4 regions of the Sedimentibacter sp. MB35-C1 genome follow, and region 4 is predicted to be linked to each of the others. Evidence: riboswitches for the same ligand, from Rfam matches in the RefSeq annotation. Region 4 holds a riboswitch; each other region holds the start of a gene.
The links. A riboswitch is a leader RNA that binds a small molecule or an ion and turns the genes downstream of it on or off. The one in region 4 is predicted to bind thiamine pyrophosphate.

Region 1 (7,537 bases), 150 kb from region 4:
AGATAAGGTAAATATAAACAGCACATACAGAGATTCAGGAAGCCTTTCAATCGAAGAATTTACAGCTTGTCTAAATCAACAGCATTATTTAATAGGAGGAAATCTTCCGGAAAAAGTTACGGAGGACTGTAAAGCAAAGAATATTTCATATTATGATCTGATGAAAAATGAAAGCCTTGTACTCTTTAATGCCATTTCTACCGCTGAAGGTGCAATAGCGGAAGCGATACTAAAGAGTAATATTAACCTGCACAGAAACAATGTACTGGTATTAGGTTACGGAAAATGCGGCAGGGTATTAGCATCAAAATTAAATGCGCTTGGTGCTAATGTTACAGTTGCAGCAAGAAAAGAAAGTGCTCTGACGGAAGCCTATATCAATAGTCTATCTTATATTCAGATTAATGAAAATAACCTAGATGTACGTGATTTTAATTTCATATTTAATACAATTCCTTCACCTGTACTCAATGAAAAAATATTGTCGTCAGTTTCTTCGGATACTACTATTATAGACATTGCATCATCCCCTGGGGGAGTTGACTATGAATGTGCCGAGAGACTTAATCTAAACGCACATCTATGTCTTGGCATTCCTGGAAGGACAGCTCCTAAATCCTCGGCAGAATTTCTTGCCAAAGCAATTATTCCAATTTTGAAAGAAAGAAGTGATTAATTTGACCTTATCAGGAAAGAAAGTGGGAATTGGCATAACCGGTTCCTTTTGTACTTTTGAAAAAATAGTACCTCAAATAGTAAAAATAGCCGAGCAGTGTGATAATTTATATTCTGTTTTTTCATTTAACGCGCAATCTATAGACAGCCGCTTCGGGAATGCAGAGGACTACATTCAAATTTTATCTGAAATAACAGGGAAACCGCCGATTACAACAATTGAAGGAGCTGAGCCTGTGGGGCCTAAAAACATGTTCGATGTATTTTTAATTGCCCCCTGCACAGGCAATACGGCAGCAAAGCTTGCCAACGCAATTACAGACACACCCGTCCTGATGGCGGCAAAAGCGCACCTCAGAGGAAATAAACCTGTAGTTATTTCTATTTCAACAAATGACGCACTTGGAATGAATTTTGAAAACATAGCAAGGCTGTATAATACAAAAAATATTTACTTCGTACCTTTTGGACAGGATAACTATAATGGTAAACCGAATTCCATGACTGCACACATTGACAATATAATTCCGGCAATTGAAATGGCTTTGGAAGGAAAGCAGCTTCAGCCAGTAATTTGCGGACCTAAATAAAAATTCAGGGATATTTTTCCCTGAATTTTTTTAGGGAATTACCTTATTTTGCATTAATAAAGTTTTTTAAAATAAAAGTAAATAAATAACATTTATAAAAAAATATGAAAAAATTTGAAACTTTTTTTACTGCCTTTCGTCATATATTATATGAGGGGAATTATTTGTTAAAATTTAATATTCTTACGATAATCTACAGGGGAGGCAGCGAAGAAAAATTTTCATGTCTGTCCTGGGACTTACATTATTAACAGTCAGCTACATTCTATGAAGATACATTTAAATGTAATTGAAAAACAAGGGGGACAGAGGATGAGCAAAGAAAATAAAAAAAGCTTTGTAATTTTAATATGTTCAATAATCATTTTTATTTTATCTGTCAATATTTTTACATTTACTGTAAACTCAGCATACAAAGTCTTAATAGATAATCTTTCATCTGCTTCAACAGATTATTTAGGGGCGAGCTCAATATCACCGGATAAATTAAAAAATATTGATATTGCTTTAAGCAACCTAGAGGTAATAAGGTCGGAAACAAGTTCTGCTTTGCTGAGTAAGTTGTTGAATACTAAAATTACACCGGAAAACATAAATGATGCCAATAGTACATATGTATATATCACTTATAACCATGATGAAATAAAGCCAGTGAATATACAAAGCCGGAGACTATATAATTGAAAACAGAGGGCAAATCGGAGTTAAAAAAAGCGTGTAAGCTACAGGAGGTTTTTTAGAAATTTCTTTCTAAAAAACCTCCTGTTATTTTCAAATTATTTACAGAGTTCTACCTTTTTTCCCTCTAATATGTGGTTTGTTGTACGCATTGCACACATTTTTCCGCACATTGAGCAGCTGTTCTTGTCCGAAGGAGGTGTGCTTTCAAAATATTTTCTCGCTTTTTCTCCGTCTAAGGCAAGCGAAAACATTTCTTCCCAATCTATCCTTCTGCGTGCATCACTCATTCGATTGTCCATATCTCTTGACCCTGGGATTCCCTTTGCGATGTCAGCAGCATGAGCAGCAATTTTGCTGGCAGCTATTCCTTCTCTAACATCGTCAAGATCCGGCAGACGCAGGTGTTCAGCCGGAGTAACGTAGCAAAGAAAATCAGCTCCGTTTGCCGCAGCAATTGCACCGCCAATGGCTGAAGTTATATGATCATATCCTGGAGCAATGTCTGTTACAATAGGTCCAAGCACATAAAACGGAGCATTGTGGCAAATACGCTTTTGAAGAGTCATATTGGCGGCAATTTCATTCATGGCCATATGTCCCGGACCTTCAACCATCACCTGAACATCTTGTTCCCACGCACGTTTTGTTAAATTGCCTATTTCAATCAGCTCACTGATTTGAGCAGCATCGGTACTATCTGCAATAGATCCTGGTCTCAGGGCATCACCAAGGCTTATGGTAACATCATATTCTCTGAGTATACCTAGCAAATCATCATAATATTCAAAAAACGGATTTTCGTTTCCTGTCATTTCCATCCAAGCAAACAATAGAGAGCCGCCTCTTGACACTATATTTGTAAGACGTTTTTCTCGCTTTAGGGATTCTATGGCACGTCGGTTTATGCCGGCATGTATCGTCATAAAATCAACGCCTTCCTTTGCATGAGCTTCAACGACACTAAAAAAGTCCTGAGCGGATATTTCAGACAACTCTTTTTCAAGATAGCCCACCGCATCATACATAGGTACTGTTCCTATCATAGCACCGGACATTGCAATTAACTCTTTGCGAAAGGAATTTGTTTTTCCGTAGTTACTCAAATCCATTATTGATTCGCATCCGAATTTCAGCGATAATTTGGCTTTTTCAATTTCTAGGCTGTAATCCTTGCAATCTCCTGAAATACCCAAATTTACATTAATTTTGGTTTTAAGTCCGGTCCCTATTCCCTCAGGTGACAGAGAAGTGTGATAAATATTTGCCGGAATTGCTACCTGGCCGCACGCTACCAACTGACAAAGCTTATCAGCCTGCATGCCTTCTTTCTCTGCAACGACTTTCATTTCCTTAGTAATAAATCCTTTTTTTGCTGCTTCCATCTGTGTTTTGTACTTCATGAATACCTCCGTTATTTTGGTTTCAGCCTATATTTTTAGGCTGGCAGAGCCTGGGAATATTGGGGGCAAATAAAAAACGCCCACCTGAAAGGCAAGCGTTATAAATAATAGCAATATCGCTCCCTACCACGGTGTTAACCGTCAGGTTCAAAGGGTTAGGTTTTAACCTTCTCAACTGAATCCAGTTCCCCTGCTGTTTATATTTTACTATCATATTAAATGTGTGTCAACATTTAACAAATATCTGCCAATAAAATTATCACCAAAATCAGAAATAATTAATAATTTTATACAATTGCTGCTTTGATTATATATTTAAAAAGATGCCCACAGGTGTTATCATAGTACAAGTTACCTATGCATAATTTATTATAAGACAACTCTCATGTTTAAGCATGATCAAGCCATAAGGAGGTATGTATGGGAAAATTTAACAACCTTAGGAGCAAGCTGGCGGATGATTTAGAAATCCCCAATGATGCATTGTCGGACAATTTTGATTTAAAAATGCATGGAAATAAAAAAGTCATAATTGAAAACCATTTGGGTATGACTGTATACGAAAATGATGAGGTTGGGATAAAGACTGCAGAAAACACCATTTTGATAAAGGGATCGAAATTTAAGATAGAAGAGATAAATAACTATAATGTAATTATAAGAGGAAATATCAATCAAATTATATTTGGCAAGAAGGAGTAAGTATGCTTATATTTAAGTTGATGTATTTATTGAGAGGCTATGTTGTAGTGCGGCTTAAGGCATCTAACTGCGAAAAAATAATAAATTTACTCCGAAGAAAAGGCATTCGAATGTGGGATGTAGAAAAAAACGAGGAATCCGTTAGGTTTAAAATTTCATATGAAGATTACAGAAAGTATGAAGAAATATTGCGAGAAACAAAGACAGAGGCAGTCAGCAAAAAAGGTTTTGCATTAAAACTCAGAAAATTAAGAGTTCGCAAAGGCTTTATTGTTGGGCTTTTTATTCTTTTTATATGCCTTTACATAATATCATCTCTGGTATGGAGCGTGCAGATTGTAGGTACAACAAATCTTACAGCTAAAGAAATAATGAGGACTTTGGACGAAAACAGCATAAAAATTCCTATTGCTCACACAGAAATAAAAGCTAAAAAAATAGAGACTCTTCTTTACAGCAAGTTTGAAAATTTTAAATTTGTTGAGGTGTATATAGAAGGATCAAATTTAATAATATTTGTGAAAGAAAAAACTCCTGAAAAGGCAGAAATAAAAACCAACGAGCCATCAAGCATTATTTCAGTTAAAAATGCCATAATAAATAAAGTGATAGCAAAGAGCGGCCAACCTGTAGTCAAGGAAGGGGACGTAGTTTATGAAGGGCAGACTTTGGTTATGGGAATGGTCAAAAATAAAAATTCCGATGAATTTATGATGGTCCCTTCTGAAGGAACTATCTACGGCAAGACATATTACAATTTTGAAATGAAGGAGGAAAAGCTCAGGGAAATTGAAACAGCTACAAACAAAAGTAAAAATGTTTATTACTTGCAAATAAATGGCAATGGTATTAAAATAATAGGTGACAAAGATCCCTATGAAAATTATAATTATAGGGAGAAAATAATTAACATACCGATAATTTCAAATTTATCTGATATTGCGCTTGTAAAAGGAACATACTATGAACAGGAGCTCAAACCGTTTGAAATAGATGAAGCTACAGCAAAAAACACTATGACTGTTAATATGTACGATGATCTATTGAAAAAATGCGGCGCTGATGCTAAAATACTGAAATCATCCATAAATTTTTTAGAGGATGAAAAATATTACTATCTCAGGGCGCAAATTGAAATTATCGAAGACATAGGCGAAAAGGTAAGATTGTATCCAATGATGCCCGCCGACAACGAAGATGGAACAACATAGATTATTCTAGGAGGATTAATGGAGCTGTACGAAGAAAATGTTTTAATGGCAAATGAAGATAACCTTATAAAGCTTTTAGGAATTCATGACAAAAATATTAAAATAATAAAAAGCTATTTTGACGTCAATATACTTATAAGAAGCGGTGTCATCAAGGTTACAGGAGATAAGAAGAAAACAGAAGCAGTCGTTAAGATATTAAAAGACATGATTAATGTAATTGACACGGAAGGAGAGATAAGCGACCAGAAGGTAGTTTATTTAATTGAAGCAAACAATTCAAATTCCGGTATAGACTATAGTGAAGTATTAAAAGACGTAATTGTCACCACCGCATCGGGTAGAATTATTAAACCTAAAACAGTGGGGCAGAAGAGATACATGGATATTATAAACAGGAAGGATATAACATTTGGAATTGGCCCTGCCGGTACAGGAAAAACTTATCTGGCAGTTGCCGCAGCAGTAAATTCTTTCAGAAAAAAAGAAGTTGACAGGATAATTCTCACAAGGCCTGCGGTGGAAGCAGGAGAAAAACTGGGATTTCTGCCAGGTGATCTGCAAGACAAGGTTGATCCATATCTTAGACCCCTTTATGACGCTCTGTTTGACATAATGGGACCTGAAAATTACCTAAAAAACGTAGAAAAGCAGCTTATTGAAGTTGCTCCACTCGCATATATGAGAGGTCGTACTCTAGATTCGTCCTTCATCATTCTTGATGAGGCTCAAAACACAACAAATGAGCAGATGAAGATGTTTTTGACGCGTATAGGCTACGGATCGAAAGCAGTCATAACGGGGGACATTACCCAGATAGACCTTCCTGCTGGAAAGAAGTCCGGACTTAAGACCGTTGCAAGGATTTTAAAAGATATTGAAGATATAGGATTCATGTATTTTAACACTACAGACGTTGTAAGACATAAGCTAGTTCAAGACATAATTAAAGCATACGAAAGATACGAGGGAAAAAATGATTAATGTATTATTTGATAACAGACAGGATGTAATGGAAATTACAGACGAAAATATGAAGGCTATTGAAAAGGCTGTAGATGCTGTGCTTGAAGAAGAAGGGTGTGAGGGAGACTACGAGGTGAGTGTTTCCTTCGTTACCAACGATGAAATAAAGGAACTTAACAGAGATTACAGGAATGTTGACTCAGAAACAGATGTATTGTCATTTCCAATGGATGATGACGAATTTAACGGAGTTATTATACTTGGTGACATTGTGCTTTCAACTCAGAAAATAATTGAACAAGCCAATGATTTCGGCCACAGTCTGGAAAGAGAAATGCTGTACCTGTCAGTGCACAGCATGCTTCATCTGTTAGGATATGACCATATGAATGCATCCGAAAAGGAAGAAATGCGCTCAAAAGAAAAAGATATTATGAAAAGGCTTAAAATATATAAATAAGGAATTGTTTATGAAAAAAATACTGTCTTATATAATGGTTTTAGTCATGGTCTTTGCTGTATCCTGCAGCAGCAGAACGTCTGTACCGCAGGATGCCGAGAAGTCGGAAGCACCGGCAGAAGAGGAAAAAATACTAAAAACAGAAGAAACAGAAAAGCAGGAGGATGACCCAAACAAGATTGCTTCCCCTCTTGACGGCTTGAAATATTACCCTGAAGAATTGTCTAAAAGACCTGTAGCCCTGTCATTGGACAATCATCCTGATGCTAGGTGGCAGTCGGGATTGAAGGACGCGGAAATAGTCTATGAGTTTGAGGTAGAGTATCCATATACAAGATACCTTGCTGTGTATCTGGCAAAGGAACCTGAGCTTGTAGGGCCGGTAAGAAGTGCAAGGCCTTATATAATTTATTACGCAATGGAAAATGATGCTGTGTTTGTGCATGTTGGCGGAAGTGAGGAGGCTTTTTCAGAAATAAGAAGACTGGGCACTGCAGAAGTAGACGGACTGTATTCAGGCGCTATGTGGCGCTACAACGATACGGGAAAGTTTGCTCCCCACAATATGTACACAACTTTGCAATCCATCCGAGACGAATCGGAAAGACTGGGTTTCAGATCTGATGCATCATTTGAAAAATATGATTTCAATGATAAGTCTGTTTCGCTTTCTAAAAAATATGACAGTGTAAACGCTAAAAAAATCAATATTGCATATAATAAAGAAAATACTACCGAATATGTGTATGACGATGAATCAGGGCTTTATTTGCGTTTTAAAGACAACGAAAAACATTTGGATGAATTAGACAAAGAGCAGCTTGAAACTAAGAATATAATAGTTTTAGAGGC
Region 2 (7,537 bases), 110 kb from region 4:
ATTGATGCAGCTAAAAAGGCAATGAAGTTTGTTGATGAAGAATTAACAAATAATAAGGGATATTTGTGTGCACGATATAAAGACGGCTCCGTTCTTGAAAATGCAACTCTTGAAGATTATGCAATGATTCAGTGGGCTTTAATTGAACTCTATGAATCATCTTTTGAAATAGTATATTTGAAAAAGGCGTTGGACATAAATAAAAAAATGACTGAGTTGTTTTGGGATGAAGAAAATGGAGGCTTTTTTCTTGGAAGCAAGTATGGTGAAAAGCTTATTTATAATCCAAAGGACACTTATGACGGTGCTGTTCCTTCTGGGAATTCAGTTGCGGCATACAATTTGGTAAGGTTATCCAGAATAACAGGAGATAAAAATATAGAGGAGTTGACAAAAAAGCAAATTGATTTTTTATCAGGAAGCATTGTTAAGTATCCTGCAGGCTATACATTTGCACTAATGGCTGCAATGTATGAACTATATCCTTCGGTTGAGGTTGTATGTATAGCAAAAGATGTGGAAGATTTACAAAATACCATTAAAAAATTAAGCGGTCTATCTATGGTGAATACTACTGTGGTTGCATTTGCTTCCCAGGAGTCAGAGAATGTATCAAAGCATATTGGCTATATAAAAAACTATTCAATGAAAAATAACAAAACAACATTTTACATATGCAAGAACAAGAATTGTTCTCTTCCAATTACGGATTTTGATGAAGTAAAAAAAGAGCTTAAAACCAAATAACATCTAAAACTCCCACCAGGGAGTTTTATTATGGAAATATAAAAAGAAATATAACTTTTATTCATACATAACGAGTCAATGATGAAATTATTTAATTTTACATATTATTATTGCTATGATAAACTTTTCTAATGGTATTTAAAGAAATAATGACATTTCCATATGAAAGGAATAGTAGCATATGCTTGTTGATTTGCATGTTCATGAATGCACATTTTCCAAAGACAGTAAAAACAGCTTAGAAGAAATTGTTGAAAGTGCCAAAAGAAAAGGCTTAGATGGCGTCTGTATAACTGATCACGACAGTATGGGGCTTAAGGAAACAGCTGAAAAATATTCTAAGGAAGTTAATTTTCCTATTTTTGTAGGTGTTGAAGTTCTTACAAACCAAGGAGATATTTTAGCATTTGGAATTGACAGAATTCCTGACAAAAAGCTTGATGCACAGCAGTTCATTGATTATGTAAAAGAACTCAACGGTGTTTGCTTCAGTGCTCATCCTTTCAGAAACAACAACAGAGGTTTAGAGGAAAATTTATTGTCTGTTAATGGTTTGGACGGCATTGAGGTGCTAAATGGCAATACAGATTTGCAGGCTAATAAAAAGGCATTGGAGTATTGTAAAATTTTAGGGTTGCAAGCAATAGGTGCAAGTGATTCCCACAGTGAAAAAACACTTGGTAAATATGCAACCAAGCTGCCTAAATGGGCAAATAATCTGGGGGAATTCATTGATGTTTTAAAGCTAGGGCAATGTAAGCCGGCAGTTCTTGAACACAGCGGCTATAGAATTTTAGAGCAATTTTAGTGTTAACTTAGGAGTTGTATTATTATAATTTAACATAACAATTTATGGAGGAAAAAAATGAAAAAAATATTGTCTATTTTACTTTCTGTATTGATGATTTTTTCTTTAATAGGATGTTCTTCAACAGATAACAATGAAGAAATTGAAAAACCAGCAGAAAATAATGAGAGCGAAGCTGTTTCAGCTGACGAAGAAACGTGGAAAGCACATTACGATGAATCAATGAAAGATATAACACTAAATTTGTACGGAGTAACTGACGCTATTATTCCTGTTCTTGATGCATTTACTGCTGACACAGGAATAAAGGTTGAAAATCTTACAATGAAAAACGGCGAAATTCTGCAAAGAATTCAAAACGAAAAAGATTCAGGAGTAGTTGTTGCTGATATCTGGTTTACTGGAGGAGCTGATGCATTTATTAGTGCAGCAGAAAATGGTCTTCTTGAATCATATGTATCAGAAGAATCTAAAAATATTGCTGATGGAATGAAAGATGCTGACGGATATTGGTACGGTACATCTCTTACAGTTGTTAACTGGGTTGTTAACACAGAAATAATAGAAGAGCTTGGATTAGAGATTCCTTCAAAGTGGGACGACCTGCTTCATCCAGAGCTGAATGGATTGGTTTCAATGTCTGATCCTGCATCTTCGGGAACAGCTTACAACACTGTTAGTGCAATTCTTCAAACAAGAGGAGAAGAGGAAGGCTGGAACTATCTTGACAAATTAATAGCTCAGGTACCATTTTTTACAGCAAGAGGAAGCGATCCTGGTAAAAATGTTATTGCAGGTGAAGCAGCTGTAGGAATAAATGCAGGCACTGGCGATAAGAGTTTGGAAGAAAATAACCCTCAGGTTAAAGTAATTTATCCAGAAGACGGTACAGGATGGTGGCCACAGCCTGTTGCAATACTATCAGGATGTAAAAATCCGGAAGCTGCAAAAGTGTTCATAGATTGGCTGTTGTCAACAAAGGGACTTGAAGAAGTAGGTAAGGCCCAGAATGCTTTGCTGGTACGTGATGATGTATCTGCTCCAGAAGGAATTTTAAGCCTTAAAGAAATTGAACTGTTCCCTACAGATTTCAAAGCCAACGCATCTGAACGTGATGAGATTCTTTCAAAGTGGAACGAAAGAGTTAACAAATAGAACTAGATTAATATAATAAACAAGCTGTGCATAGAATTTAAGATTCTTTTTCACAGCTTGTTTATTATTAAAGGAGCAGTGATATTTTGATAAGACATTTTAATTACATTAAATTAATACAGATGCTCTTAATTGTTTTTTTAACTTACTTTTGTTTTTTGCCTATTATAAGTGTAATTATATATGGGATATCAGGTGATTTGTCTTTTTTTGATCAGAAGTTAATAGACAGAGTAATAAAACTTTTAGGAAACAGTTTGTTTGTTTCTTCTGTTGTAACGGCCATTTCGGTTTTTTTTGGAATTATTATAACATTTTGTTTAAGAAGAATGCAATTTAAGGGAATAGGCATATTGAGAGTTCTTATGCTGTTACCTTTGGTGAATCCTGCTTTTGTGGGAGCAATTGCATTTATTATGCTTTTCGGAAGCAGGGGGCTAATAACTTATAAAATACTTCATTTAAGCGTAAGTCCATACGGATGGCAGGGCATTGTTATTTTGCAAGTTCTGTCTTTGGTAACATATGCCTATATTCTTATTTCTAGTTCAATTAAAAATGTAGATACAACAATTGAGCAGGCAGCCAGAAATCTTGGAGCATCTGAAAGTACCATACTATTTAAAATAACTCTCCCAATGATGATTCCTGAAATTACATCTGCAGCGTTGCTTGTTTTTTTATCTTCTATGGCTGATTTTACAACTCCTCTTATGATAGGGGGTAAATTTTCCACCCTTGCATCAGATTTGTATGTGCAGATAACAGGAGTGTACAACATGAAAAGTGCAGCAGTTTCAGGAATAATTTTGTTAATACCATGTGCTGCGGCATTTTTTGCTCAAAGGCATTTCAGCACTAGAAAAAGCTATTTTTCAGATGCATCTAATGAAAGGGATATAGTATACGAAAATGTGAGTAAACCTATAAAAATGGCGCTTATTTTCTGCACCTTGTGCTTTGTGTCATTTTTTATAATTAAATTTGGCTTCATAGTTATTGGAGCATTAACAAAAAATTGGGGATATGATTACACATTGACCTTAGACCATGTGAGAGAAGCGCTTTCTATGAACCTTCGGCCATTTGTTAACAGTGTTAAATTATCCTTTGTTACTGCTTTGACAGCATCATTTATGGGGGTTGTATTATCCTACATAATTAACAGAAAAAAAATAATAGTGCCTGTATTTGTAGATTTTATAGGCGTTTTTCCAGCTGCGGTTCCAGGTATTTTGTTTGGCATAGGCTATCTTGTGACATTCAAGTATCCCATATTCGGAATAGGAAAATATATATTACCAAACTTGTCACCGTGGATTATACTTGGTACAAGTGTTATTATATATCTTATATGTATAGCAAGATCATTAAATGTGGCAATGAAATCAGGATATGCTTTGTTGGAACACATTGACCCTGACCTAGAAGATGCTTCGTATAATCTGGGAGCGGGTAAAATAAAAACATTCAGGCTTGTGCTTATGCCTCTTCTTACGGAAGCTGTCGCTGCATCATATTTAAAAATATTTTCAAGTACAATGACAACTTTAGGTGCCATAATATTTTTAATACTTCCAAAGAACAAAGTTGCAGTACAGGTTATATTTCAATCAATAACTCATTCTGCAATAGGAGTTCCTGCTACATTGGCACTGTTGCTGTCCTTTGTTACATTGGCTTTAATGGGAGTGTTTTATGTTATTCTTAACAGAAAAAGTATTACAGATAAGTTTAAGGGGGTGATTCAGCATGAAAATTAAATTGGAGAACATATGTAAGACTTATGAAAGCACTCAGGTTGTTAAAGATGTTTCTATGGAAATTGAAGACGGAGAAATAATGGTACTACTAGGACCGTCGGGCTGCGGAAAAACAACTTTGTTACGAATGATTGCAGGTCTTATTTCAAGAACCCAAGGAAGAATACTTTTTAATGATGTTGATGTAAGTAGTTTTCCACCGCAAAAAAGAAATACGGCAATGGTTTTTCAAAACTATGCATTATTTCCTCATTTAAATGTTGAAGAGAATATATCTTTTGGATTGAAAGTTAGAAAACTTCCCACTTCTAAAATTAATGAAATGGTAGCAAAAATAATAAAAAGTGTGGAGCTGGAAGGTTTAGAAAAAAGAAAGATACAGGAACTATCAGGAGGTCAAAGACAAAGGGTGGCATTGGCTCGCGCTTTGGTAATAAAGCCTGACATACTATTATTTGATGAACCTCTATCAAATCTTGATGAAAAATTAAGAGTGTCTATGAGGCAAAGCATCAAAAAGCTGCAGCGAGAGCTGGGTATTACAAGTATCTATGTAACCCATGACCAGGAAGAGGCTATGTCCATTGCAGACCGCATTACGGTTATGAACAAAGGAGAAATACAGCAGTGCGCATCACCAAATGAAATTTACAGAAATCCTAAAAATTCCTTTGTAGCAAGTTTTGTTGGTCAGGCAAATTTATTTAACTGTCAAGTACAAAGTGATAGCGATAAGAAATATATAAATGTTCTTAACAAAAAAATAAATATTGAAAATGATATAATTGGTGAAACAGTTACTGCGATGATTCGTCCGGAACATCTTCACATAGACAAAGACGGTATTGAAGGTGTGATTGATTTTAAAGAAGAATTGGGACTTATAACCCGTTGCCAGATAAAAATTGGAGATATGAATATTTCTCTTGATGAGCTTAATGCGTCGGAACATCATACTTTAGGTGTTGGAGAAAAGATATTTGTATCCTTCGGAGAAAATGATGTGGTTATACTAAAAGAGCAGTAAATCTTTTCTACAAGCATTGTTTAGCTATAAATTTTTTGACAAAGCTATTTATATATGCTAAAATTTATATAAGAAATAAGGGGAGCCGTAACAGGCTGAGAGGAAGTATTTATACTTCGACCCTAATAACCTGATTTGGATAATGCCAACGTAGGGATAATGCATTGAGCTTAGATTAATGTGAAATATCGTGTTGGTATTTCGCATTTTTTATTTTTTATAAATTCTTTATTATAGCTTTGAGACAGATTTGTTATCATCAGGCAAAGGGGGAGCGCCCTGGGCCTGAGTCTTTAGAGTTTAAAAATAAACAGCGATGGGAGTCCGTGTACGGACTGAGAGGGAGCAATTGAGCTTCGACCGGCCTGAAATAATTTGCACAGGTTTTAAGTCGCTGTTTTGTCATGCCTAGAACCTTTCATATGTTTCAGAGAATTTTATCTTAAGAGAGGTTTAAAAAATGACAAGAAAATCTTCACTGTTCAAAACTGTAGTCCTTTCCATGCTTGTTGCAATCGGAGTAGTAATTTCACCGATTCTCAGAGTTGAAGGGCTGTGTCCTACTGCTCACCTAATAAATATTGTTTGCTCAGTATTGCTGGGGCCGTGGTATTCACTTCTTTGCGCTGTTATGATAGGAATAATACGTATGATATTTATGGGAATCCCTCCGCTTGCTCTTACAGGCGCAGTATTCGGTGCGTTTCTTTCCGGAATTTTTTATCGAATTTCAAATGGTAAAATAATATTTGCCGTTATAGGTGAAATATTTGGTACAGGTGTTATTGGGGCAATTGTCTCATATCCTGTAATGGCATTGATATGGGGCAGAACAGGCCTTACATGGATGTTTTACGTTCCTTCATTTATAACAGCTACAATAATGGGAGGTATGGCAGCATACATATTGTTGAAGGCTTTAAGTAGGAACGGAATGTTACTGAAATTTCAAAAAAGCTTAGGAGTTAATGTTTATGATAAACCAACTTTTAAAAATAAAGTTACAGATTAAAGTAGACAGTCCTCTGATACATTGTATAACAAATCCCATATCAATCAATGACTGTGCAAATATTGTCTTAGCTGCCGGATCCAAGCCCATAATGGCAGAACATCCTGATGAGGTTGAGGAAATAACGGCGTTATCACAGGCGTTAGCTGTAAACTTAGGCAACATAACAGATGTAAGGATAAAGTCTATGATGCTTTCGGGGAAAGTGGCAGCTATAAGTAAAATTCCTTCAATAATCGATGTTGTGGGAGTAGGGTGCAGCAGCTTGAGGCTTAATTATGCCAAGGAATATATATGTAAGAACAAACCATCTGCAATAAAGGGAAACATGTCAGAAATAAAATCACTTTGCAATATGGATTCGCATTCTGTGGGAATAGATGCCGGAAATGATGACGTAATAAATGCGAATACTTTAGTAAGAAATTCTGAAATTGTCAGAGAGCTGTCATTGGCCACAGGGGCGGTAGTCGTTGCTACCGGAAAAATTGATATAATAAGTGACGGAAGAAAAACATATTCAATTAAAAACGGTATTGAAATTATGTCTCATATAACCGGTACAGGATGTATGCTCAATGTTTTAATTGCAAGCTATATTTCATCCGGTAGGATATTAGAGGGTGTAATATTAGGTACGGCAGCTTTGGGAATTAGCGGCGAATTGTCCAGAGACGTAAAAGGTACCGGAAGTTTTAAAACAGCATTGTTGGATAATCTTTATACTTTGACGGATGAATCTATTAAAGAATCTATTAAATTGGAGGAAGTAACCATATGAAATTTGATACTACATTGTATTTTGTTACGGACAGCACAGGAAAAACAGAGAATGAATTTTTGAATGTTGTTGAAAAAGCCTGCAAAGGTGGGGTAACCCTTATACAGCTGAGAGAAAAAAACTTAACTGGAAGAGATTATTTGAAACTTGCATTGAATGTTAAGATTATTACAGACAAATACAATATACCTCTTATCATAGATGACAGAATTGATGTAGCAATGGCATCAGATGCTTCGGGAGT
Region 3 (7,537 bases), 1.3 Mb from region 4:
AATTTATCCGGGCAGCTAAACTGAGCAAATTGACACCGTTTGTAAGAATCAAGGAAATTTCAAGAGCTGCCGTACTCAAAATGCTGGATATAGGAGCAGAAGGTTTGATTGTACCCTGCGTCGAAACTGTTGAGCAAGTTAAGCATCTGGTTAAATACGGCAAGTACGCCCCTTTAGGAGAAAGAGGTTTTTTCTTCGGAAGAGCTACAGGCTACGGCTTTGAAGATTTCACATCGCCTCTTGAGGATTATTTTAATAAGTGCAACAATGAAACCATGATTATTCCTCAGTGCGAAACATTAGGATGTCTTGAAAATATTGAAGAAATTGCGTCTATTGACGGAGTAGATGCAATTTTTGTAGGTCCTTATGATTTATCCATAAGTATGGGCATACCAGGCCAATTTGATGCGGACAAATTTAAAAAAGCGCTCATCAGAATAGTTGCAGCGTGTAAAAAAGCTAATAAACCGGTAATGATATATGCAAATGATATGAAAAGTGCTTCAAAAAATTTTGATATGGGATTTGATTCTGTTGCAGTAAGCTCCGATATTGCAATTCTCACCAGCAGTTTCATCAGCATTACAAATTCATTAAAATCAAAATAAACTTAAAGGCTGCAGGATATTCTGCAGCCCAAATTTATGGCAAAACCATCGATATGGCAAATTATTAAAATACTTCGTGTCGTTTTATTTCCCACATCCACATATATTGGAGATTTTAATATCCATGGAAAAATTCGTTATATCGTCCATTGTATCATATATTTGGGAAATCAGGTTCAAAACCCTGCTTTTTTCACCTCTAACAAAGGTTGACAGCGAGCCCACCTCATACTCCAATCCTGAATTATCTATGATTTTAAGAACCTTGTCTACATCCTCCATGTAGTCATCACTTACTATGGGGGTAAATGCAATCTGGCAGGAAGCTATTTTTTCCATAGCGCACATACGAAGCCTCCATTTGTAGTTTTTGATAGATTTTTTTCTGTTTCATCGTTGTAATCACAGTCCTCTGCAAGAGGAGAAACAAACAGACATTCGCCTGTGTCTACAAGCTTTTCTCTGTTCCAGTCCTTAATTTCTTCAACGGTTCTGAATTTAGCATATTTAAATACTGTGTTTTCCCTGAAAGGCTCGGAAAGATATAACTCACTCCAGCTGCTTTCACCTGCAATGGTGCCTATTAAAACCTGACCGCCTTTTTTGACCACTCTCAGCAGTTCTTTTAACGCTTTTGGAGCATCTTCAATAAATTCAAAAGCCGTCATAGAAATTACGCCGTCAAATGTATTGTCATCAAAGGATAAATTATTTACATCCATATTCATTAATTCAATGTCAAGGTTTAAATCCGACGCTTTTTTTCTCGCTATGGAAAGCATTTCGTCGGAAACGTCGATCCCTGTTACGCTGCAGCCTTTTTTCGCCAGCTTAACGCTGAAGTTTCCCGTTCCACAGCCTACATCCAGTATCTTCATTCCCTTTTTGATTTCCATCATTTCAAACGCAAGCCCAGTTTCCACTTTGTCAACAAAGCTTCCTTTTTTATCTGTATACCATGCATCATAGTCAGATGCACTGTTATCAAAAATAGCCATTTTATCCCCTCCTTATAACTTTAACTTTCTAATTTCTCAAGAATGTGCTTCTTATATCTCATAAAACTCTCGCTCACCACGAAATCCTTGTTTCTGGGTTTAGGGTCCTCTATAAGTATTTCTTCCGCTATCTTGCCTGGTTTTCCTGCCATAACGTATATTCTGTCGGATAATAAAACAGCCTCATCAATGTCGTGTGTTATAAGAAATGTTGACAGCTTTATCTGCTCCATTACACCAAGATACCACTGGTGCATGCTGCTCTTGGTTATGCTGTCAAGAGCACTGAAAGGCTCATCCAAAAGTGCAACCTGATCAGAAAACAAATATGTTCGAAGCAATGCCGCCCTCTGTCTCATTCCGCCGGACAGCTGGTTCGGATACTTATTTTGTGTTCCTTCCAGCCCAAACTCATCAAAATATACAGAAGCGGCATCTCTGGCTTTGGATTTCTTTTCTCCTCTAATTACCAACGGGAGAGAAACATTATCGATTATTGTTTTATACGGCAGCAGCAAATCCTTCTGAAGCATGTAACTTACATTTCCTGTGGTTCCCGTAATATTTTTCCCATCAATCTCAACTGTTCCCGAATCAGGATTTATCAGTCCTGACACTACATTGAACAGTGTTGTTTTTCCGACACCGCTTACTCCTAATATACTGACTATCTCTCCTTCGTTCAGTTCTATTGAAATGTCTTCAATTATTTTAGAGCCTCCATAACTTACAGTTATGTTATTAGTAGTCAGTTTTTTCATCATTAAGTCCTCTTAATCATATTTTTCTATTCTGGGAGATATTCGTTTGTAAATCCTGCTCCCTCAGGGATTTCATTTTCCACCAATTTGTTTTCAACCAGCCATCCGTAGAATGCATCCCATCTTTCCTGGTCAATGTATCCCCATTTTTCAGCGTCTGCAACATATTGATCAGCTAACCATTTCTGGCTTTCGTTAACTATCTCTGAATCCAGCTCCGGAGCTGCATCTAATAAAATTTGAGCGGCTTCCTCTGGATTTTCTATAGCAAATTCATATCCTTTTTTAATGGCTGTCAATGCTTTTTTAACAGTTTCAGGATTGTTTTTTGCAAATTCGTCGTTAACTATCAAAACAGGGCAGTAATAGTCCAGCTCTTTTCCATAGTCGGCAAAATTAAGGTAATTTGTATCCAGTCCCTTAACCTTTGTTGCAATTCCATCCCATGCATAGAATATCCACACTGTGTCTATATCTGTCTGCAAAGCAGTGATAACATCTGTAACTGTGCTTGGAACCATTTCTATATCTTCAAAATTTCCGTCGTCATCTTCTACAATCTTTTTAATTATGGCTTGCTCTATCGGCATATCCCATGTAGCATATGTATGACCTGACATTTTTGCAGGGGAATCTATTCCGTTCTCTTTCAGAGAAATAATACCTGATGTGTTATGCTGTATTAAAGAAGCAACTGCTGTAACAGGTATTGGATTTTCAGAAGCATTGTTAGGAGCTAATGTATCCTGAAAACTAATTCCGAATTCGGCTCCGCCGCCTCCAACCAAAGTATCAGCTCCTCCTTCTGGTGGCTGAAGTATTTCTGCTTCAAGCCCCTGCTCTGCAAAGTAGCCTTTTGACTGAGCAACATATAATCCGGTGTGATTTGTATTAGGTGTCCAGTCCAACACTATTTTCAATTTTGTTTTTTCATCATTACCAGCGTTATCCACCTCATTTTTAGGTTCGTTAGAGCTGCATGATGTCAGCATCAACGCTGATAAAATTAATATGGATATTATGCAAAATACAATTCTTTTTTTGCTTTTCATTTGTTTTTCCTTTCTAGTTAATTATTTTCTTTTTTTGCTCTTTCCCATGGCATTGCAAGTTTTCTCATATACGATACCAAAAGCATCAATATTAGGCTTATGAGAGAAATAAAAAATATCACAGCAAACATTTTGTCAAATGAGTATGACTTTCTTACCCTCGTCATGTACACCCCAAGGCCTGTAAATCCTCCCAGCCACTCGGAAACTACGGCACCCACCACAGAATAGGACACCGATATTTTAAGCCCTGAAAAGAACTGGTTCAAAGCATTTGGAAGTTTAATGTGCATAAAGCATTGAAACCTATTAGCTCCCATAGCCCTCAATAAATTCAGAGCATCGTTATCTGCCGAGCGAAAACCTTCCAACAAGCTTACAGTTATTGGGAAAAAGGTTATTATAACAATCAGCGTTATTTTAGGCAGTATACCATATCCCATCCACAGAACCAAAAGAGGCGCTATGGCAACGGTAGGCACCGTCTGCGTCAGCACAATAACAGGATATACAGATTTATAAAATAAATTAAATCTATCCATCAATACAGCAATTACAAATCCAAGTGCAGTCCCTGCCGTAAGTCCCAAAAATGCTTCAGTTAAAGTAGTTTCGGCATGTTCCATCAGCAAGTCAAAGTCATTTACAAATGCCAGTACAACATCAAAAGGAGACGGCAACATGTACTTAGGTACAATGCCCGCTGATGATAAAAACTGCCATAGTACTAAAATAACGGCTATAGCCATTACAGGCGATACTTTATTTATGATGTTTTGTAACTTTTTGGTCAATAGTCAGCACCCCGCCATCCGGAACAAAACCAATTTTAACGTAAGCTGATACTTTAGGCGCTCCTGCCTTTGCTGCAACCAACTGGCAATTTTTTACGATTTCCATTAGCTGGTCATAGTCTCCCTCTATTGAAGTTTCGCTGGGCCCAACGTAGTAATTTAATCCCGTACTTTTAATATAAGCAATTACCTCGTCAACAATACGTATAACTTCCTGGTCTGATTCAACATGCGGTAAAACTTGAATAGCAATATTTGCGTTCATTTTAAATCCTCCTTATAATATACAATAAAAACCTCCCCGGTAACGGAGAGGTTTGTAAACAACCTTTAAGGTTAATATCCTAATGATATATACAATCCCTACGCCAGCATTACCTGGGTCAGGTTCCAAACAGTTGTTCTGTTTTAGGGTTTTGAACATTTGAGTAGTTCTATCTCAGCCTAATTCTTTAAGCTCCCCGCAGAATGATATTAGCACATGTAAAAAATATTGTCAACCTTTTTTACTCTATGCTTACATCATATAGTAATCAGTTCATATTCACTGCTTCCCAGATTCAGCTTCACAGAATGTTCTATTGCAGACATCCAGTCTGTTTCGGGATGTATATTTTTGAAATGATCATGATGTTCATGTATTTTTTTAGCAAGCATGCTTCCTTCAACAGCTGTCTGACGGTTAACTGCATCCGCACACGCCACGTCCAGAGCAACCGGATCAAAAGATGCGAACATTCCCACATCAGGAACTATGGGTATATCATTCTCACTGTGACAATCACAATAAGGTGAAACGTCAATAACCAAGCTTATGTGAAAATGAGGTCTTCCCCTCAAAACCGCTGCAGTGTATTCAGCAATTTTTTTGTTAAGAATATAGTTGGATTCATCCGAAGCAGACTTAACCGCATCAACGGGACAGACGCCTATGCATCTGCCACAACCCACGCACTTATCATGATTGATGGAAGCCTTGCGCTCGGTCAACGTAATAGCACCGTGAGCACAGTTCTTTGCACACGAACCGCATCCTATACACTTTCTCTGAGAAATTCTAGGCTTTCCGCTGCTGTGCATTTCCATCTTACCAGCGCGTGAACCACAACCCATTCCTATGTTTTTTATAGCTCCCCCAAAGCCTGTAAGCTCATGCCCTTTAAAATGGTTCAGCGAAATAAACACATCGGCATCCATTACAGCACGCCCTATTTTCGCCTCTTTTACATATTCTGCTCCCTCTACTGGTACAAGCGACTCGTCAGTACCTTTCAAGCCGTCCGCTATAATTACATGGCATCCTGTTGAAAACGGCGAAAATCCATTAATATATGCAGATTCTAAATGATCCAGCGCATTTTTCCTTCCTCCTACATACAGAGTGTTGCAATCTGTTAAAAACGGCTTGCCTCCAAGCTCTTTTACCATATCCGCAACAGTCTTTGCGTAATTAGGACGCAAATACGCAAGATTGCCAGGTTCTCCGAAATGTATCTTTATTGCCGCATACTTTCTATCAAAATCAATTTTATTCATCCCAGCCGCCTCAATAAGACGCTTCAACTTCTGCTGCAGGTTCTCATGCGAAGTCGTATGCATATTTGTAAAATATACCTTTGATTTTTCCATATAAGCACCACCATCCAAGTTTTCTGTATTCAGTAAAATAAGCCGCTGTATTTAATTCATATTCAACGGCCGATACACATTAATAATACCATATATTATCAAGTAAATAAACGATTTATTTATTATTAAGTAAATTATTTCCATCATAAAAGTTAATTTGAACCATAATTTAAACCCTTCTATTATTAATAAAGTACGTCCGCAAAATGAACTTTACCCCGGGTTTTAGGGCAATCGTAACAAAACCATTATAATGGCATAGTATGTACTTGAAAATAAATAAAGAAAACAAACTGTAAAAATATTCAAAAAATAAAAAAAGCAAATCTCAAAAACATATACTTTACATACACGAGGAGCAAAATTAGATGATTTAAGCAATAATCAAAACGGCTTTTCATTCCAATTCCAACGTTTTATATTTTCGATATGCGGACTAAAGTATATGCGTATTTATGAATAATAATTATTTTAGTCTATTCCATCCAATACAACACATCCTGGGATATTTCAAATCCAAGTTTTCTTTGCAAGTTTATTGATTTTACATTGTCTTTTTCAATTTGTCCAAAAGGAACCAAATCTTTTTCAAGCATTCTGTTTACCAGATAGCTTTCAAGTATTGTTCCATAGCCAAGCTGTCGGTATTGGGGAAATATTTCTAACAGCCCAATGCTTCCTTCCAAGTGGATCCCAACAAAACCTACAAGTGTCCCATTTTTGTATCCACCAAACAAATTGCCGTTGTCTAATATTTCTTTAATCTCATCATAAGACAGCATGTGGTAGTTTTCCAATACCACTGATATTTGTCTTGGAGTAAACTTTCTTATTTCCAATACATTATTTTCATGAATCTTTTCTTTTTTCATGTACACAGCCTGAACAACTTCTATTTTGTGTGTTAGGCCGAACTTATTCATAATATAATCTACCATAAACCCCTGATGTAACACTATAAGGCTGCAATTAGGTATTTTCCCAACCAATTCTTTTCCTTTATCAAAATTATCCGCAGTTATCATATAGGCGTTGCTCTTTTTCTCTTTTATAAGCATGCCATGATTATCTGAATGTATTATGTCAGCTGTATTTCTTCGTATAGCCTCAATCATGCCCATGTGAAGCAATGGTTTTTTCATTAAGTACTTAATTGTTATATCATTCATATTTTGTACCTCGTGTAAAATTAATCTATTGTGTTATATTGTTAAAATCATTATAATATTTTATTTTGTTTTATAAAAGAAATATTTTCCGTCATTCATTATACAACACATAAAGTTCAGTTTGCAAAGTGCGCCACAAGTCATTTGGTTGATAATTTATCCTGTATATGATAAAATAAATTTTATACAAACCAATTATAAACCTTGCAAGGAGGATTACATTATATGTTGACATTTGAAAGCGATTATACCGAAGGCGCTCATGAAAAAGTATTGCAAAGACTCTTTGAAACAAATATGGAAAAGCTATCCGGTTACGGTAATGATAAATACTGCACTGAAGCAAAAGAAAAGATCAAAACACTTTGCCAATGTCCTAGTGCGGATATTTATTTCCTAGTTGGAGGTACACAAACCAATCAGACAGTAATTGATGCCGTCCTTCAACAGTATGAGGGAGTAATTGCAGCTACATCCGGTCACATAAGCGTTCATGAAGCCGGCGCAATTGAATTTACCGGTC
Region 4 (7,537 bases):
AGTGGCGGCAGGTTTGTTTGATTTTGTTCAAATAGATGTAGTTGATGCAGTTAGACCTGCTATATTTACCGTATCCGGAACAGGGCTTGATCGTACAATCGGAGGAGTTATACAGACAGGGTTAAGCAGTATGATTCAGGTTATAGTATTAGCTTTGTTGCTTTTCGGTTCAATTTCTATTATGAGAAACGGACATGGAGATGTTAAGCTGTTAAACGCTTTAAATAGAGTAACTGATACAAGAAAAGGTGCGGAATTAACTATATCAGCCATGGTAATTTCACTTTCGGCATTAATGGGATTAAACGCGCCGGCAGTATTGGCTGTAGGTTCTTCATTTGCTAAGCCTTTAGGTGAAAAGCACGGCATAAGTCCTTACAGAGTTGCAAATCTTTTGGATGCTCAGTCCAATACTTTTGTTTACAGTCTTCCATGGACGCCAGCCGTAATTTATACCCTTGGATTTGCAGCTGACAGCAGTGCACCTTTGGCAGCTGTAGATATTGCGCCATATGTATTTTACGGATATGCTATGCTTGTAGTAATGATTGCTTCAATATTCCTTGGAATAGGTCAAAATGATAACATGGGAAAAATTAAGAAGAATAGGGAAACTGCATAAAAACATGACCACCGGTTCATCCGGTGGTCATGTTTTTTTAACTAAAAAGGTGCGAAGCCTTGTTCAGCCCACCAATCTTCCTTCAATATATCGTATTGCTCTGTGAATTGATTAAGATGTACTTTTTCCCAGCCAATCAGTATATCAAACAAGTCTTTACTTTCTTTTGATGAAACCTTTGACTTAGCATTTTCATAAAACTCTATTGAGCTTTTTTCCATCTGAATTCCAATCCCAAAAACTGACATAGCTACTGATGCATTACTTTTGTCTACCTTTTCCCATTTGTATATTTCTGGTGACGGAACTGCAATGCCGGATTCCAGTATGTCATCAATTGTAAAATTATCGCCATTTGATAGCTTACTCCATAGGGTTTTGAGATAATCGGCATGTTTTAGCTCTTCATTTGCCAGCTCTAAAAATGCTTCCTTTGTTCCTGGTGATGTTGCTTGATTTGCGGCCAGCTTATAAAATTCATAGCCTTCTACTTCGTTAAGAACGGCCTGCGATATGATTGATAATTCTTCCTTATACATTTTTTCCTCCTAAATACTTAAGATATTTATGATATACCATATTTATATATATCTTAAACATTAATTTAAAATATACCCAATTTATTTATATAATATAAATTATAAATTTTTGAAGAAGCTTTAATTATAACAAGTTTTGTGATATCATAAAATAAATGATAATTTTAATAATTCAGAGGTGGAAAATTGTATAAGGATATATCGAGAGAAATGATGAATTTCATTAAAAAAAGCCCTAGTGCATTTCATGCTGTTGAAGAAATAAAGAATGAACTTATTTCTAATGGATTTACTGAATTGAGCGAGGGAAAAAAATGGGATATTGAAAAGGAAAAAAAATATTTTGTTACAAGGAATTTATCCTCGATAATAGCTTTTAAGACAGGTGAGGATTTGGAAGAGTACAGCTTTAATATTGTGGCTTCTCACGGTGATTCACCTAACTTTAAAATTAAGGACAACTATAAGATTGAGACAAAAAATAAATACATACAGCTTAATACTGAAAAATATGGAGGAATGATTTACTCGTCTTGGTTTGACAGACCTCTGTCAGCTGCCGGAAGGATTGTAATAAAAAAAGGAAATAGTATTGAATCAAGGCTTGTTAATATAGATAGAGACTTGGTTATTATTCCTAATGTGGCCATACATATTAACAGAGAAATAAATTCTGCCATGAAATACAACGAACAGGTTGATCTTATGCCTTTGTATGGGTCTTCATGCGCTGGAGAATGCGATTTAATGGATATGGTTGCGGAATTTTCGGATGTACAAAAGGACAATATAATCAGTTCGGATTTGTATCTGTATAACCGAATGGAACCCAGCATATGGGGAGGCGGTTATGAATTTTTGTCATCACCGAGGCTTGATAATCTTCAATGTGCATATGCTACACTGAAAGGTTTCATGCAGGGATATAATTCAAAATCCGTAAGCGTTTACTGCTGTTTCGATAATGAGGAAGTAGGAAGTGGAACAAAGCAGGGAGCAGCATCCACATTTCTGCCGGATGTTTTGAAAAGAATTAATTCCAGCTTGGGAAAGGCTGATGAAGAATATTTGTGTGCCCTTGCTTCTTCATTTATGGTATCTGCTGATAATGCACATGCTGTTCACCCGAACCATCCGGAAAAAAGCGATCCTTCAAATGGCGTATATATGAATGAAGGTGTAGTAATTAAGCATAATGCCAATCAGAAATATACAACGGATTCTGTAAGCTGTGCAGTATTCCAATTGTTGTGTGAGAATGCAGGAGTGAAGTACCAGCATTATTCAAACCGCTCTGATATGCCTGGTGGTAGTACACTTGGCAATATAGCTTCGCTGAATGTAAGCATCAACACGGTTGATGTTGGACTTGCTCAGCTGGCAATGCATTCATCCTATGAAACTGCCGGTATTATGGATACGTACAGCATGGTTTGTGTAATGAAAGAATTTTTCAATTCACACATAGAGCAAACTGATATAGGGAAATTGAATATTGTTAAATGATAAAAATATTTTGCAATTAGAGAGTATTAGTATTATAATATAGTAAAATTAATAATCACAAAGCGGGAGCTTAATAATAGGCTGAGAGGAAACTGAAAGTTTCGACCGTACCTGATTTGGATAATGCCAACGTAGGGAACTGTTTATGTAAGTAAATGGGATATACCGCATGTCGGCATATCCCATTTTTAATGAAAGGAATTATATTATGGAAAGTTACAAAACATCAACATTAAGCAATGGATTACTTTGGTTTGGTGCAGCAATATCCATTGCGGAAATTTACACAGGAACACTATTTGTACCACTGGGGTTTGAAAAAGGTTTTATTGCAATAGTAATAGGTCATATAATCGGATGTATACTATTGTATTATTCAGGGATTATAGGGGCGGAAAGCAAAAAATCTTCTATGGAATCCGTAGGATTTTCATTCGGCGTTCAGGGAAGAAAGTTTTTTGCGTTGCTCAATGTGTTACAGTTGGTCGGTTGGACAGCTGTAATGATAATGCAGGGGTCTAAGGCAATGGGAATAATGCTTAACTCTGGTGCAGGAGCCCAATCCGATATAATCTGGAGCTTTATAATCGGAGCAATAATTTTATTATGGGTTGTGATTGGGTATAAAAATTTGGAGAAGATAAACATCTTTACAATAGGTGGATTGTTTATTCTTACTGTACTTTTAGGCTTTACTGTATTCAGTGGTACAGAACAGGCAGAAGTGGCAGGCAGCATGAGTTTCGGTATGGCAATTGAACTTTCAATAGCTATGCCATTGTCATGGCTTCCTTTAATTTCTGACTATACTAAAAATGCCAAGCATCCTAAAGTGGCTGCACGTGCAAGTGTAATTACGTATTTTATAGGAAGTGTATTTATGTACTCAATAGGCCTTGGAGCAGCGTTATATACTGGCGAAAGTGATATTGCTGCGATGATGCTAAAAGTAGGATTCGGGTTAATGGGAGTGCTGATTATTTTATTTTCAACAGTTACAACAACGTTTCTGGATGTATATTCAGCAGGAGTCAGCTTTAATGCTATCAACAGCAAGCTTCCTGAAAAAACAATGGCCATTGCGGCATGTGTATCCGGAACCTTGCTGGCAGTTTTTACGCCGGTTGAACAATATGAAAACTTCTTATATTTAATAGGATCGGTTTTCGCTCCTATGATTTCTATTTTGATAGCTGATTATTTTATATTAAAAAAGGACAACTTGAAAAAATCAGTTGATGTTACTAATTTCATTATATGGGGGATAGGATTTATATTGTATCGTTTATTTTTAAATACTGATACAATTATAGGAAGTACGTTGCCGGTAATGATTCTTTCGGTTATAATGTGTGTAGCTGCAGACAAATTTAATCTTAAAAAATAAGATGGGAGGATTATGTGAAGAAGTTTAAATACTCAATTTTTGATATGGATGGCACATTGCTTGATTCAATGCCTGCTTGGCATAACATAGGAAAGGAGTATTTGTCTTTTCTTAAGATTACGCCTCCGAAAAACCTGAACGAAATTATTGCACCTATGTCTTTGGAAGAATCAGCAGAGTATTTCATAGAAAGGTTTAAAATGAACTTAAGTGTTGAGGAAATAATATCGGGAGTAAAAAGCCTGATAGAAGATAAGTATAGATATGAGCTGAAGTTAAAACCCTATGTCAAAGAATATCTAGAAAAATTAAAAAAAGAAGGCGTGTTCATGTGTGTTGCAACTGCTTCGCCTTTGAAATTAGCAGCTGCAGCGCTTGAGCGAAATGGTGTTTTAAAGTGTTTTTCCTTTATTGTCAGCTGCGATGAGGTGGGGGTTGGGAAAAACAAACCGGATATATATTACCTGGCGGCAAGCAGGTTAAATGCAGATCCGCAGGAAATAGCGGTCTATGAGGATGCTGATTTTGCATTAATAACAGCAAGAGAAGCAGGATTTTATACAGTAGGGGTATATGATGATTGCTTTAGCCATAAAAGAAAGGACATTGAATTAATAAGTCATTCATATATTGAATCATTTAAAGAGGTTATATAGGGTAAAAACTCTGAAAAAATACATGACTTAATTTAAATTCGGAAGGAGATAATATGTTTTCTGAAATTATAGACAATGTAAAAAATAATGTGCCTCTGGTACATAACATTACAAATTATGTTACAGTAAATGACTGTGCTAATATTCTGCTGGCTTGCGGAGGGTCGCCAATAATGGCTGATGATGTTGATGAGGTTGAAGAAATCACTTCAATTTGCAATGCTCTGGTAATAAATATAGGGACGCTTAATTCAAGGACAATAGAAGCTATGATTAAGGCAGGTAAAAAAGCAAATGAAATAAATATACCTGTTATACTTGACCCTGTTGGAGCCGGAGCATCAAAGTTAAGAACTGAGACTACATTCAGGCTGTTAAGAGAAGTTAAAATTTCTGTAATACGAGGCAACATGTCCGAAATCAAGGTTGTCGGAAGCTCAGAATCAAACGGCGCAAGAGGGGTGGATGCAAATGTTGCAGATACTGTAACAGAAAAAAACTTAGATGAAGCGGTTAATTTCATTAAATGCTTATCCGAGAGTTTATCGTCGATTATAGCCGTTACAGGTGCCATAGATATAGTTGCTGATTCGCATAAGGCTTTTGTAATTAAAAATGGACATCCTTCTATGAGTAAAATAACAGGAACAGGTTGTATGCTTACTTCGATAATCGGAGCTTATTGCGGAGCTAACAGGGATAATATGCTTGAAGCATCTGCAGCAGCGGTGTGTGGAATGGGATTGAGCGGGGAAATGGCTTATAGAAAAACGAAGGAAAATGACGGCGGCACATCGTCTCTGAGAATGCATCTAATTGATTATATAGGAAAAATTAATTCTGAAATTTTGGAGGGAGGCGCTAGATTTGAAATTAGAAAGTAGAGATCTACTTCTTTATGCAATAACTGACAGATCTTGGTTGGGAGAAAAAACTCTGCCTCAGGTTGTAGAAGAGGCAATATTGGGTGGAGCTTCATTTATACAACTAAGAGAAAAAAACTTAAGCTATCAGGATTTTTTGAGAGCCGCAATTGAAGTGAAAGTGGTTACAGATAAGTATAAGATTCCGTTTGTAATAAATGACAATGTTGATATTGCTGCAGAATCGGGAGCAGATGGCGTACATATAGGTCAGAGCGACGAGGGGATTAAGTCGGCCAGAGAAAAGCTAGGCAAAGATAAAATAATAGGATTGTCTGCATGTACGGTTGAAGAGGCTGTTATCGCAGAGAAAGCAGGAGCTGATTATTTGGGAGTGGGAACAATTTTCAATACGCTTACAAAATCAGACGAAAGGACGGTTTCTAAAGAAGAACTGAAAAAAATATGTGATACAGTAAAAATACCGGTCGTTGCAATTGGAGGAATATCAACCGATAATTCACTGGAACTTAAAGGTACAGGTATAGAAGGAATATCAGTAATATCTGCTATATTTGCCAAAAATGACATCAAAAATGCAGCCAGGGAATTATTTTTGTTATCACAACAAATAGTTTAGTAAGGAGATAAATATGAAAAAAGTATTAACAATTGCCGGTTCAGATTCAAGTGGAGGAGCAGGGATTCAAGCAGATCTGAAAACAATGTCCAGCCATAAAATATATGGAATGAGCGTAATAACCGCACTAACTGCTCAAAATACAACAGGCGTGCTTGGAGTTTTAGATTCTTCTCCTGAATTTGTAGAATTGCAGATGGATGCAGTTTTTACCGACATAATACCGGATGCCGTAAAAATAGGGATGGTTTCAAACAAAGAGATAATTTCAGCAATTTCTCGAAAACTTATAGAGTACAATGCTCAAAATATTGTCCTTGATCCAGTCATGGTTTCAACCAGCGGCAGCAGGCTGTTTATGGACGATTCAATCGATATGCTGATAAATAAGCTAATGCCGCTTGCAAAGGTTATAACACCTAATATTCATGAAGCCGAAGTGCTTTGCGGATTTGAAGTCGAAAGCAAAGAAGATATGAAAAATGCAGCTCTTAAAATATCTGAAACATATTCTGGCTGTATTTTGATAAAGGGAGGACATTTAGCAGATTGCAGCGATGATTTACTGTACGCTGATGGTGTGTTTACATGGTATGAGCAGTCAAAAATTGACAACCCTAACACTCACGGAACAGGATGCACTCTATCATCAGCAATTGCATGCAATTTGGCAGAAGGATTCAACGTTGAGAAAAGTATTCTAAATGCAAAGGAATATATTACCGGAGCTTTGAAAGCAAACTTGAACTTGGGAAAAGGCAGCGGTCCGTTAAACCACTTTTGGAACAAAAAATAACAATAGGCGCCATGATAAATAAATCAGGGCGCCTATTGCTTTGCAGAGATATGTAATGAATAATAAAATTGTATAAAAATATAGGAAAAATTTGTATAAAATTCTAGAAAATTATGGTATAATACAGAAAAAAGTGTGGAGGTTTTATGCTTTCCAGAATAAAAACCTGTGTTCTGTATGGTCTTGAAGGATATATCATAGATGTAGAAACAGACCTGTCCGGAGGACTGCCTAATTTCAGTATTGTAGGTCTGCCTGACGTATCTATTAAAGAATCGAGAGAAAGAGTCAGAGCTGCATTAAAGAACAGCGGATTTGCTTTTCCTGTAAGCCGTATTACAGTTAATCTTGCGCCGGCAAATTTAAAAAAAGAGGGAAGCCAGATAGATTTACCTATAGCCTTAGGCATATTATCAGCAAGCAAAGTGATAGAAAAGGCAATAGGTGAATCCACATGCATTATTGGAGAGCTTTCTCTTGACGGAAGGATTACTGCTGTCGAAGGTGCTTTGCCCATGGTGATTTCAA

Region 1: another riboswitch for thiamine pyrophosphate. It lies ahead of thiC (phosphomethylpyrimidine synthase ThiC); the one in region 4 lies ahead of cytX (putative hydroxymethylpyrimidine transporter CytX).
Region 2: another riboswitch for thiamine pyrophosphate. It lies ahead of thiW (energy coupling factor transporter S component ThiW); the one in region 4 lies ahead of cytX (putative hydroxymethylpyrimidine transporter CytX).
Region 3: another riboswitch for thiamine pyrophosphate. It lies ahead of RBQ61_RS17205 (thiamine-binding protein); the one in region 4 lies ahead of cytX (putative hydroxymethylpyrimidine transporter CytX).

Annotation. Positions count from the first base shown of each region.
Region 1 covers NZ_CP133188.1:2,417,208-2,424,744, reverse strand. The annotation lists gene dpsA (dipicolinate synthase subunit DpsA) at 1-676, shown strand, start outside; gene RBQ61_RS11610 (dipicolinate synthase subunit B) at 678-1,265, shown strand; gene RBQ61_RS11605 (hypothetical protein) at 1,578-1,949, shown strand; gene thiC (phosphomethylpyrimidine synthase ThiC) at 2,042-3,346, opposite strand; TPP riboswitch at 3,450-3,548, opposite strand; gene RBQ61_RS11595 (YabP/YqfC family sporulation protein) at 3,767-4,048, shown strand; gene RBQ61_RS11590 (sporulation protein YqfD) at 4,051-5,259, shown strand; gene RBQ61_RS11585 (PhoH family protein) at 5,278-6,243, shown strand; gene ybeY (rRNA maturation RNase YbeY) at 6,236-6,685, shown strand; gene RBQ61_RS11575 (DUF3048 domain-containing protein) at 6,696-7,537, shown strand, end outside.
Region 2 covers NZ_CP133188.1:2,158,962-2,166,498, forward strand. The annotation lists gene RBQ61_RS10315 (thioredoxin domain-containing protein) at 1-747, shown strand, start outside; gene RBQ61_RS10320 (PHP domain-containing protein) at 929-1,555, shown strand; gene RBQ61_RS10325 (ABC transporter substrate-binding protein) at 1,613-2,710, shown strand; gene RBQ61_RS10330 (iron ABC transporter permease) at 2,869-4,473, shown strand; gene RBQ61_RS10335 (ABC transporter ATP-binding protein) at 4,463-5,500, shown strand; TPP riboswitch at 5,569-5,674, shown strand; gene thiW (energy coupling factor transporter S component ThiW) at 5,961-6,512, shown strand; gene thiM (hydroxyethylthiazole kinase) at 6,475-7,293, shown strand; gene thiE (thiamine phosphate synthase) at 7,290-7,537, shown strand, end outside.
Region 3 covers NZ_CP133188.1:3,534,954-3,542,490, forward strand. The annotation lists gene RBQ61_RS17175 (HpcH/HpaI aldolase/citrate lyase family protein) at 1-611, shown strand, start outside; gene RBQ61_RS17180 (YkoF family thiamine/hydroxymethylpyrimidine-binding protein) at 696-959, opposite strand; gene RBQ61_RS17185 (class I SAM-dependent methyltransferase) at 938-1,609, opposite strand; gene RBQ61_RS17190 (ABC transporter ATP-binding protein) at 1,630-2,370, opposite strand; gene RBQ61_RS17195 (ABC transporter substrate-binding protein) at 2,397-3,422, opposite strand; gene RBQ61_RS17200 (ABC transporter permease) at 3,440-4,216, opposite strand; gene RBQ61_RS17205 (thiamine-binding protein) at 4,185-4,481, opposite strand; TPP riboswitch at 4,560-4,690, opposite strand; gene RBQ61_RS17210 (DUF362 domain-containing protein) at 4,739-5,845, opposite strand; gene RBQ61_RS17215 (GNAT family N-acetyltransferase) at 6,322-7,014, opposite strand; gene RBQ61_RS17220 (low specificity L-threonine aldolase) at 7,240-7,537, shown strand, end outside.
Region 4 covers NZ_CP133188.1:2,266,666-2,274,202, forward strand. The annotation lists gene RBQ61_RS10815 (Na+/H+ antiporter NhaC family protein) at 1-622, shown strand, start outside; gene RBQ61_RS10820 (ferritin family protein) at 664-1,161, opposite strand; gene RBQ61_RS10825 (M18 family aminopeptidase) at 1,348-2,667, shown strand; TPP riboswitch at 2,720-2,822, shown strand; gene cytX (putative hydroxymethylpyrimidine transporter CytX) at 2,876-4,054, shown strand; gene RBQ61_RS10835 (HAD family phosphatase) at 4,069-4,710, shown strand; gene thiM (hydroxyethylthiazole kinase) at 4,764-5,594, shown strand; gene thiE (thiamine phosphate synthase) at 5,578-6,213, shown strand; gene thiD (bifunctional hydroxymethylpyrimidine kinase/phosphomethylpyrimidine kinase) at 6,227-7,009, shown strand; gene RBQ61_RS10855 (YifB family Mg chelatase-like AAA ATPase) at 7,156-7,537, shown strand, end outside.